2 regions of the Blautia sp. 2227st1_G12_2227SCRN_220401 genome follow, and region 1 is predicted to be linked to the other one. Evidence: riboswitches for the same ligand, from Rfam matches in the RefSeq annotation. Region 1 holds a riboswitch; the other holds the start of a gene.
The links. A riboswitch is a leader RNA that binds a small molecule or an ion and turns the genes downstream of it on or off. The one in region 1 is predicted to bind cobalamin.
Positions count from the first base shown of each region.

Region 2: it holds a riboswitch for cobalamin, as region 1 does, so the genes downstream of both, ABCM67_RS08535 (ABC transporter permease) here and nikB (nickel ABC transporter permease) in region 1, are expected to answer to the same signal.

Region 1 is NZ_JBCLNI010000001.1:197,193-203,055, forward strand. Features, by position in the region: gene nikC (nickel transporter permease) at 1-493, opposite strand, end outside; gene nikB (nickel ABC transporter permease) at 494-1,432, opposite strand; cobalamin riboswitch at 1,616-1,805, opposite strand; gene ABCM67_RS01000 (M14 family metallopeptidase) at 2,090-3,049, opposite strand; gene hisIE (bifunctional phosphoribosyl-AMP cyclohydrolase/phosphoribosyl-ATP diphosphatase HisIE) at 3,221-4,501, opposite strand; gene hisB (imidazoleglycerol-phosphate dehydratase HisB) at 4,520-5,107, opposite strand; gene hisD (histidinol dehydrogenase) at 5,107-5,863, opposite strand, start outside.
Region 2 is NZ_JBCLNI010000013.1:60,791-66,653, reverse strand. Features, by position in the region: gene ABCM67_RS08555 (nickel ABC transporter substrate-binding protein) at 1-820, opposite strand, end outside; gene ABCM67_RS08550 (ABC transporter ATP-binding protein) at 850-1,788, opposite strand; gene ABCM67_RS08545 (ABC transporter ATP-binding protein) at 1,798-2,589, opposite strand; gene nikC (nickel transporter permease) at 2,570-3,433, opposite strand; gene ABCM67_RS08535 (ABC transporter permease) at 3,449-4,378, opposite strand; cobalamin riboswitch at 4,514-4,688, opposite strand; gene ABCM67_RS08530 (MATE family efflux transporter) at 4,836-5,863, opposite strand, start outside.

The DNA of each region.
Region 1 (5,863 bases):
TCTTGACTTTCAAGACCATACTTCGTGCAAGACGGGCATATTTTGTCCAACTTACAGCCGCAATGGAGATAACGGCATTGACCAGGTTTGGTCCAAGCATACCGGCAATAGCAATGGCCAGTACAAGCCCAGGGAAGGAGATCATCATATCTGCGATACGCATGATCACTGCATCCACAACGCCGCCGAAATATCCGGCAATAACTCCTAAAAATGTACCGATGACAAAGATCACCGCAACCAGACATAAGGTCATGATCAGAGAGGTTCTTGTTCCGAAGATAACACGGGAAAGAAGATCTCGTCCAAGCTTATCCGTTCCGAACGGATGAGCGGAACTTGGCTCCTGCAGTGATTCGGTCATAACTGCATTCAGTGGATCATATGGTGAGAGCTGCGGCGCAAAGATCGCAATTCCGATCACCACGAGACCCAGAATGAAGAAAAGAGTGAACTGTTTATTTTCTTTGAATGTTCGTAATACCTTTTTCAATTATCTATCCTCCTTAAGTCTTGGATCGAGATAAGTATAGGACAGATCCACAAGCAGGTTGATGCACATGTACAGGATCGCGATCCAGAGTACATAGCCCTGTACAAGAGGATAGTCACGACAGGAAATTGCTTTTACTGCCATATTTCCCATTCCGGGCCAGTTGTAAATGATCTCTACAACTGCAGTACCTCCCAGAAGACTTCCAAGGGAAAGTCCCAACAGCGTTACCAGCGGAAGCATAACATTAGGAAGGACGTGTTTCCAGAGAATGACGCTTTCCTTGATTCCACGCATTCTTGCACCTGTGACATAATCCTGATGAAGTTCCTCCAGCACTGCACTTCTTACCTGTCTGGTATATTTTGCAGACATGGCAAGTGCAAGAGTCAGCGCCGGGAGGATCATGGATTTAAAATCCGTACTGCCTCCTGCAACATTGATCCAGCGAAGCTGAACACCAAAGATGCTGAGAAGGATCAGGCCCAGCCAGAAGCTTGGAACAGATACTCCCACAAAGGTAATTCCTCTCACAAAATAATCCGGGAATTTGTTCTGATATACAGCGGCCAGGATTCCAAGCGGTATGGAAATAATGACCATCATCAGAAGTGCCAGCAACGACATCCTCAGCGTCGGCCAGAAACAGGATACCAGTTTATCTGTTACCGGCATTTTGAAAGAATAGGACTGTCCCATATCTCCTGTAACAACACCCTTCAGCCAGGAACCATACTGCACGAGAAAGGGCTGATCAAGGCCAAGCTCATGTCTTGTCTGTTCCAGAAGCTCTGGTGTAGGAAGATTACCACACTCTGTCAGCATGATCTCCGCAGGATCACCAGGTGACAGGTAGGTCAGTCCAAATGTGAAAAAGCTGATTCCAAATAATACAATGATGATCTGGAGAAATCTTTTTCCTACTTGTTTCTTTGTCACGTTTTACTCCTTTCCTCATTTGATGCGATTTTAACATTGCCGTTTTAATTTAGTTAGATAAAAGAAACTATTGGATTCTTAATATGCAGAATATGCATGGAATTTTAGAAAATTTGCACGAAAAAAGCCCGTGACGAAATACGGGCACACAAAATAAATATGCTTCCTATCTTCCGTAAGAATCATTTTAAAACAATTGCAAGCAGGTCTCCTGACTTAGGATCCTTACCCTCAGACACCTTCCCGGTCTATTTCTCACGCACTCGACCAGTGGTACTTTGTCTGAGGATTTCCCCTTACAGTGACGGGATCGTACCGGATTTACACCGGTTTCCCTATTAATCCTCTCAGAACTTACAACGGCTGATGTGAAAATCAGCAAATGCTGTCAAATTACTGAAACATTATATGATAAAACTATAGTTTATGTCTATGGAAAAATGTTATATTTTTAGAAAACTCATAAATTTTGTTAAAGATGCTTGAATTGTATATATCCCCCATGGGGGATTTGACAATTGGATTTATCTGATCTGCTAAAAAAACACGGATTTTACCTCGCTATTTTTACAAATAGAATAGCAAATGGTAAAACCCGGTTTTCTTACTGTTTCAATATGATTTCAGACAGAAGCGTTCTGAAAAGGTTGTTTACTATCAGGTCAGAGTCTCCGTGATCGCTGCATATGCGATCATTGGTCCGTCTTCAATAATGTTCAGACTGGCTGTCTGATAAAGTACGACTCCGTTTTCAGTTGCAATAGATGTGTAAAGTAAATTTCCATAGTAATCTCTCAGTTCACCCAATTCTTCTCCCTTAAAGAAGTACTCTCCAGGCTTCTTGGATGGATACCAGCATCCGGTATACGGCGCATATTCATAGACTACATTTTCAAGAAGCATCTGACGGTAATGCTTCAGACCATGACATTTCTTTCCCTGGAGATGAAAAACAAGGTGACGGACGTCTCTTTTATCCTGTTCTACTTCCTCCCAGGTCCAGTAGCTGTGTCCGCCTCTTTCGATGAGAATACTTGGAATTCCAAGAGAAGAAGCATAATTGTAGGCGCCACCTGTGGCGGTTGTGGAACGGACCACATATTTTACGCCGATATGCCGTGCCATATGTAATGATTTCTCTGCTGTCTTTTCATCTACAACCCCTACATAATAAACATAGGGATGAAGCTGTTCGAACCCATCTCCGCTATGCAGGTCGATATAATAATCTGCTATGGAAAAAAGCTTTGTCACTATAGCATAGGCAATACGATCTGCAGCTGTTCCCTCAGGATCTCCGGGGAAAACGCGGTTCAGGTTCTTGCCATCCTCATAGACCAGACTCATGGTGCGATGCTCAAAGCCACTGACATTGACCAGTGGAACGATGATCACATTTCCCTTTAGTTCTTCCGGTTGAAATTCTTTTGCAAGTTCCATTGCCGCCTGGATTCCTACATACTCCGCACTGTGTATTCCCGCTGTGATCAGTATCGTCGGTCCGTCTTTCACTCCGCATATCACAGTTGCCGGCATTGCTATGCCGTATCCTGTGATCTTAATTTTCCCCTGTGCCTTCTCTCCTTTTTCAATCACCCAGTCATCAATTTTGATCATTGGTTGTTTCCCTTTTCCTTTTTTATATTTCCGCACTTTTGACGATAAGTATATCATGCCTAACCGAAATTGTACATATTCTTTTAAGATTCCGGGAAAACAGAAAAAAGCTTTCGTAACCGTTCATTCTGATCCGACGTACAAAAGCTTTTTTCCTGAATGATATATAATTTATCTTTTTACCAATTCTTTGGTGATTTCTTCCCAGCTGACTCCTTTTTCCACCATAAGTACCATCATATGATAAAGAAAATCTGAAATTTCGTATTTAATCTCTTCTTTATCTGGATTTTTGGCTGCAATGACGATCTCTGTGCATTCTTCACCGACTTTTTTCAAAATCTTGTCAATTCCCTTATCAAAAAGATAATTGGTATAGGAACCTTCCTTTGGATGTTCTTTTCGGTCAGTGATCACATCATACACATTCTGGAACACGTGAAGTGGGTTGGTATCATCGTACTCTTTTTTCAGCAGCGGTTTGAAGAAACAGGTACGGTTTCCTGTATGGCAGGCTGCGCCAATCTGCTCCACTTTGGCAAGGATCGTATCATTATCACAGTCAATAGTAAGAGACTTTACATACTGTACGTGTCCGGATGTCAGACCTTTGGTCCAGAGCTCATTCCGGCTGCGACTCCAGTATGTCATTTTTCCAAGCTTCAATGTTGTGTTAAAAGCAAGCTCATTCATATAGGCCAGCATCAGTACTTCATCCGTCCGGTAATCCTGGACAATAACCGGAACCATTCCGTCACTGTTTAATTTAAAGTCCGACCATGCAATATTACTTTTATATGTGTTTACCGGAATTCCGGCTTCTTCGCAGGTTTCCTTAAATGTATGCAGATCATTTTCAAGACTGCTTACATAAGCACCGCAAAGTCCGGACACAGCTGGTTCTCCTAAAAGCTCCAGAACGTTCTCAGATCTGTTTTCATCGGTATGAAGAACAATGGAAATCTGAGAAATCTCTGCAATTTCATTTTCGACAGTGTCCAAAGCCAGAACAGTGTCTGCATATGTTTCGATCAGATCCTGATTTTCTGTGAATTCTCTCAGATCAGAGATGCTGATCATCATACGCTCTTTTCCAAAGCGCCGGGATACTTCTTCCAGAAGCTTGATATTATTCTCTTTCGAAAAATTCAGTACAACTTTGGCACATCCCGCATAGATCAGCTTTTTTACATCTTCCATACGTTTGATATTTCCCGCTGCGATCACCGGGATCTCAGATACCTGACAGATATCACGGATTTTTCCGATCGCACGGTCATGCTCTGCATCTGCGGAAGAAAAGTCAAATACCAGAAGCTCATCTGCCCCATTGTCACCGTAAAATTTTGCAAGTGTTTCTACATTTCCGTCTCCGAAAAGATTTCTCTGTCCAAATCCGGTTACCGCCTTTTCTGAATGAAGATAAAGGCATGGGATCAACTGTTTGTTCATAAGTGGTCTCCTTCTGTATCAGAGGCTTCCCTTGGTAGAAAGCACGTCTGTGATCCGGGAATCGTACTGTGTTGCTGCATCAAGGGCTTTCGCAAAGCTTTTAAACATGGCCTCTGCCACATGATGGCTGTTTCCTCCGGAAAGAACCTTGATGTGAAGATTCATTGCTGCGGAATAGGATACTGCATAAAAGAATTCCTTTACCATCTCTGTAGCCATATCTCCTATTTTTTCCGTAGAAAACGCTGCATCCCATCCAAGATAAGGTCTTCCGGAAAGATCTACTGCGCAGAGCACAAGCACTTCATCCATAGGAAGGATACAGCTGCCGTAACGTTTGATTCCTTTTTTGTCGCCAACTGCCTCACGGATAGCGTTTCCAAGGACGATCCCTGTATCTTCAATGGTGTGATGATCATCTACATTCAGATCACCGTGGACTCTCAGCGTAAGATCATACAGTCCATGGCGCGTAAAACCGTCCAGCATATGGTCAAAAAAGCCAATGCCTGTATCAATATCGGAACTTCCTGTTCCATCAATATTCAGCTGCAGACGTATCTGCGTTTCTTTTGTGTTTCTTTCGATCAGTGCTTCTCTTGCCATTATTCGTTCTCCTTGTCCTCTTCCTCAAAACGGACTGCAATGGAATTTGCGTGTGCAGTCAACTGTTCCGATGTGGCAAACTGGATAATGTCCTTGTGGATTTTTCGGAGTGCTTTCCTGGAATAATATACAATACTGGATTTCTTGATAAAATCATCTACAGAAAGTGCGGAGAAAAATTTTGCGGTTCCATTGGTAGGAAGCACATGGTTTGGTCCTGCAAAATAATCTCCAAGGGGTTCAGAGCTGTGCTCTCCGATAAAGATCGCACCTGCATTTCGTACCTTCATCATATCTTCAAAAGGATTCTTTGTGACGATCTCCATATGTTCAGAAGCAATTTCATTGGCAGCCTCAATGGCCTCGTCCATATCTTCTGCGATCAGGATATAACCAAAGTTCTCCAGGGATTTCTCAATAATGGCTTTTCTGGAAAGTACCTCAACAAAACCTCTGACTTCTTTATCTACCTGATCTGCAAATTCCTCATTTGTTGTGATCAGGATCGCAGATGCCATCTCATCATGTTCTGCCTGAGAAAGAAGATCTGCTGCAATATAACGAGGATTTGCAGTCTCATCTGCAAGAACGAGGATCTCGCTTGGGCCGGCAATAGAATCAATGCTTACGTATCCATAAACTGCCTTTTTTGCAAGCGCAACAAAAATATTTCCGGGTCCTACGATCTTGTCAACCTTTGGAATACTCTCGGTTCCATATGCAAGTGCTCCGATGGCCTGTGCACCACCCACTTTA
Region 2 (5,863 bases), on a different contig from region 1:
AATTTTCGATCAAATAGTAAGAAAGTGTGGAAACCTGCTGTTCTGTCGATAAATTTTTATCTGCCTGGATAATACTGAAGCTTTCGGATGGAATATCCTGAAGATTCAGATCTGCCTCTCCACTCTGAAGTGCCATCACTCTGGCATCACCGTCTACCACCTGTTTCAGAACTACTTTATCAATATTTGGTTTCTCACCGTAATAATTAGGATTTGGTACCAGGACAACCTCCTGACCGCTTTCATAACTGTCGATCATCCACATTCCGGTACCCACTTCCTGACAAAATTCTCCGTCTTCATCCAGTGCACTTTCACAGGTGAAACGGAATGGTCTTGGATAGCTGAATTCGATCAGCAGGGTATAGCATGGTTCTGCGAACTTAAATTCTACAGTATAATCATCTACCTTTGTAACATTTTCCAGTTTGGCTGAAAAGTTACCGGTCACATCCTGTTCCACCCATCTGTTATAATTCCACATCACATTGTCTGCATTAAACACTGTACCGTCTGAGAATTTCACATCTTTTCTTAAATGAAACGTATAGGTTGTGCCATCTTTGCTGATATCCCAAGATTCTGCCAATGCCGGTTTAATTTCTCCATTTTCTCCATAACGCACCAGTGGATCATAGATCATTTCATAAAGACGAAAGTCCGGACCACTTTTTATAGGGTCACAAAGTTCAGGAGTCAGATCAATGGATGTCATTGCCGTAACTACTTTTTCCTCTTTTGCCTGTACATTGACACCTGTCAGTAAAGTTGCCGCCACCATGCTCAATGCTATCAGTTTTGCTACACGTCTTTTCTTCATTTCTTCCTCTCCTTTGTTTGTTTTATATTTTACAACATATGACATGCCGCAAAATGTCCTGTTTCAATTTCTGTCAATTCCGGTATATGCTCTCTGCATATATTTGTACATCTTCTGCACCGGTTCTGGTATGGGCAGCCCTGTTCCGGAATGGTATCTGAAAATATTTTCTTTTCCTGCGATCCGATTCTTCGCATTTTCGGTTCTTTTACCGGAATAGAATCAAACAGATCTTTTGTATAAGGATGCACGGCAGTCTCCTTTAAGCTGTCCGTATGATCGATAAACTCGACCACGCGTCCCTGATACATAATAGCCACCTCTTTGCAGAGATATGGAACATTGGACAGATCGTGAGTGATCAGTAAATAGGTCATCTCATATTTTTCCTGCAGCTCATTTAACAGATGCAGGATCTGCTTTCGTATGGAATAATCCAGACTGGATACCGGTTCATCACAGATCACAAGTTCCGGTCTTAATACCAATGCTCTCGCAATATTAGCTCTCTGACACTGACCTCCTGAAATCTGTCCAACATAACGGTTGCGGATATCCGGATCAAGCCCCGTCTGGATCAAAGCCTCCTTTACTCGCTCTTCATACTCACCCTCTTGCAGTTTTTCATGTAATTTCAAAATTTCCAGAATATTTTCTCCAATGGTATAACCAGGATCAAATACCCCGCTGCTGCTTTGAAAGACCATCTGAAGATTCTTGCGATATGGACGAAACTGCTTTTCAGACAAATCCTGCATTTCCTGTCCCTGAAACCAGAATTTTCCATCTGTAGGTTTCTCCAGGCCGGCGATCAGCTTTCCGAATGTAGTTTTACCACTTCCACTTTCACCGATCAGGGCCATGGATGATCCTGCATGGATTTCCAGACTTACATCATCCACTGCCTTCACAATTTTTTTCTTGCCATAATATTTTTTTAAATGTTCTGTCTTTAGTAACGTACTCATACTTTTCCCCTATAAAACTGCATCCAACAGTTTTTTTGTATATGAATGCTGCGGATGATAAAAGATCTCTTCAACCGTTCCGTTTTCCACTATTTCGCCGTCTTTCATGATCGAAACATCATCTGCGATCTCTGCCACCACACCCAGATCATGCGTAATAAATAACACGCCCAGATTTTCTTTCCTGGATAGCTGATAGATTTCTTCCAGGATCTGCTTCTGTACGGTTACATCCAAGGCTGTCGTCGGCTCATCTGCGATCAGATAATCCGGTTTCATGGACATGGCAATGGCGATCATAACACGTTGGCACATACCACCAGACAATTCGTAAGGTTTTTTCTTCATCAGTTCTTCCGGATCACGCAGATTCATCATCCGCAGACTTTCCAACGCTGCTTCCCTTGCCTGTTTTTTGCTCATTCTGCGATGTTTTCTCAGTCCTTCCAGAAGCAGTTGTTCAACTGTAAAGAGCGGATCGAGAGCAGCGGTCGGATCCTGAAAGATCATTCCGATCCTGTCTCCGTATAACTGTCGTTTTTCTTTTCCTGATAACTTCAGAAGACTCTTTTCGTTCAGTGTCACATCTCCGGATATCACCTTTCCATTTCCTGCAAGCAGATTCATGATCGTCAGAGAGGTAACTGACTTGCCGCTTCCGCTTTCTCCCACCAGAGCATGGATCCTTCCGCGTTTTACTTCCAGGCTGACATCTTTTACTGCATGAACCATTCCGTGAGATGTCTGAAACTCCACATGTAGTCTTTTTACCTTTAGGACATCATTTTTGGGCTGTTCCATTCTGTATTCCCTCCCCCAAATAATTAAATGCCAGAACAATGATCATGATCAGTATGCCCGGATAAAACATCAGTCTTGGATAAGTCTGAATATAACTTCTACTGTCACTGAGCATGATCCCCCATTCCGGTGTCGGTGCCTGCACACCAAGGCCGATAAAGGAAAAACCGGCAATTGACAGAATGATCGAACCGATTTCCATTGTTGCCAGTGCGATCACAGATGGCAGGATATTTCTCAATACATGCCTAAATATGATCCTTGCGTGGCCGCAGCCACCGGCTTTTAGTGCGGTCATATAATTTTTATTTTTTTCCTGAAGTGTCAATGCTCGGGCAAGCCTTGCATATTCTGCCCAGGATACGACCGATAAGGACAGGATCAGATGAGCGCCGCTGGCTCCTACGGTTCCTGCAATGGCAAGTGCCACAATAAAGACCGGCATAGCCATAAATACATCAATAATCCTCATAATTATGGAATCGATTTTTCCACCTACATATCCGGCAAACAGTCCGATCGGCACCCCGACACATACAGTGATCAGAAGCACCGTAAAGCTATAGCTCAGTGAATACCGGCTACCCCAGAGAAGTCTTGATAAAATACATCGTCCCAGCTGATCAGTACCTAAAGGATATGCCGCCGACGGATTCTTTAATTTTATCGAAACATCCACAAGCAGTGGATCATGCGGCGCTAATACAGGTGCAAAAATAGCTGCCAATGCAAAAATTATGACCACCATCAATCCTATTTTTGTTTTCGGTGACCGGAATACCTGTTTCCAGTACAGATTCTGGATCATGCTTTTTTCTGTTTTCTGCTTTCTTCTGCTTCCCATTCTATGATCTCTCCTTTACTTTAACTGGATTCGCCGGTCAATCGCAGAATAGGCGATATCCACAAGAAAATTTAATACTACAATGCCAACAGCCAGAATAAAGATAAAACATTGCAGCACCGGAGTGTCTTTTGAGATCACGGATTTCAATGCCAGATTTCCGATTCCCTGAATTGAAAAAATACTTTCTATCACAGCTGAGCCACAGAAAAAACCGATCACAATTGATACCAGACGTGTCAGCACAGGAATCAGGATATTTTTCAGACCATGACGCAAAATTACATTTACAGATGACAATCCCTTAGCTCTGCTGGCACGTATGTAATCCTGCTTCAGCACCTGTATCATATTGGTACGGATCAATCTCGTCATAATTCCAAAGAAACTGATATCCATGGCAAATGCCGCAAGAATCGGGATGCCTCCGGCATCTCCTCCGATCACGGAAATCACTTTTAGCTTTACTCCAAATATATAGAGCAGCATCAGACCGATCCAGAAAGACGGCATAGATACACTGAGGGACGACAAAATGCGAATGACTTTATCCAGAACTCTGTTTTCATAAATTGCCGACAAAATTCCAAGAGGGACTGACACGATCATCAACAATAAAAACGAAGTAACTGCCAGTTTAAATGTCTGTGGAAAATATCTTTTTAATTCCTCAAAAGCCGGTTTTCTGGTAGAATATGATTTTCCAAAATCGCCATGAAGTGCCTGATCCAGCCATTTCCCGTATTGTACCAGCACCGGCTGATCCAGTCCTTCCTCATGCCGTACTTCTTCTACCTGCTCCGGTGACGGATGCTCATATTTTTTCTCCGCCAGCACTCTGGCCGCATCACCTGCCGATATAAAACTCAGCATAAAAATAATAAATGTAACCGCCAGCACTACCGGAATCATAAATATAAAACGCTTTGCAATTACTTTTCCCATTTTCATTTCTCCTCATTTTTCATCTGTTTATTCGGTTAAAATAAAAAAAGCTGATATGATCCAGCATCATATCAGCACAAAAAACAAACCTCTACCTCAGGCAGAGCTTATTCCTTCTGTATCCCATCCGAATCAGAATTCTTCTGTCAAAAAGGCAAGTCTCCTGACTCCAGTTCTTCCTACTTACCATCTTCCCGGATCTCTCCAGTGATATTTTGGTTTTCGTCCCTGTCACAGTAGCGGTGGCTGTTCTGGCATTTCACCAGATTCCTTATTAAGTACTTTGTACACCCTTCTGACTATTCAATTTTCATAGTTGCAATGAATAAATATTATAATATCATACTTTTCTTTTTATATAAATAGTTTTTTGTCAAATATAAAATATCTGAACATTTCATAGTGAAACCCGGATATTTTCTGCCTGTATTATTATAGATCCCTTAAGTAAATAACATTATGTATGAACGGTGACTTCTTTATATTTCCGTATAATGATCATATAACTTACGAATAATAAAACAGCTGCACTGCTCCATGCACAGATCTCTGCATAGTATATTCCATCTTCACCGATCAGTTTTGGCAGCAGCAGCGCAACACTGACACGCATTATAAATTCTGCAATGCCGCTGGCAAGCGGAATCAAAGTATTACCCAGGCCCTGGATAGCGGAACGATACACATACAGCAGATACAGCACCCACAAAAAGACAGCCATGATAAACAAATACTTATATGCTATATCCAATACCTGTCGGGTCTGATCCGGTTCACCGGATACAAACAGGGACAGTACATTACGTCCAAACAGTACCATCATGCCGGAAATGAAAGCCGAAGTGAGCACTGCCATATAAGTGCCGCTGCGCACGCCTTTTCGAATCCTCTGATATTTCTTTGCACCAAGATTCTGGCCTACATAGGTTGTAATAGCATATCCATATGAAACGGCAGCCATCTCCAAAACCCCATACAGCTTGTTCGATGCCGTAAATCCCGCCACAAACAGAAAACCAAATCCATTGATCACATACTGTACCACAAGTCCTCCCACGGAGATGATCACATTCTGTATCGCAAGAGGAACCGCCAGTTCCAAAAGCCGCAGGCTCATAGAGGGCTGCCTGTAAAAGTCCTTCTTTTCCAGGCGGATATCCGGGATTTTACGTAATACGATCAAACAGTACAAGGCTGAAAATCCCTGTGCGATAACGGTTGCCACTGCTGCTCCGGCTATACCCCAGCCAAAAACCGCCACAAATAACAGATCCAGTCCCACATTGATCACTGCTGCCACTGTCATTGCGATCAACGGAGATCTGCTGTTTCCAAGTGCCCGAAGGATCGCTGCAAATATATTATAAGCAGCTATGATCGGGATTCCTGCAAAGATCAGCCGCAAATATAGCATTGTCAGATCAATGACATTATCCGGTGTCTGTAAAAATAAAAGAACATGATAAACTGTACCTTCACTTACTG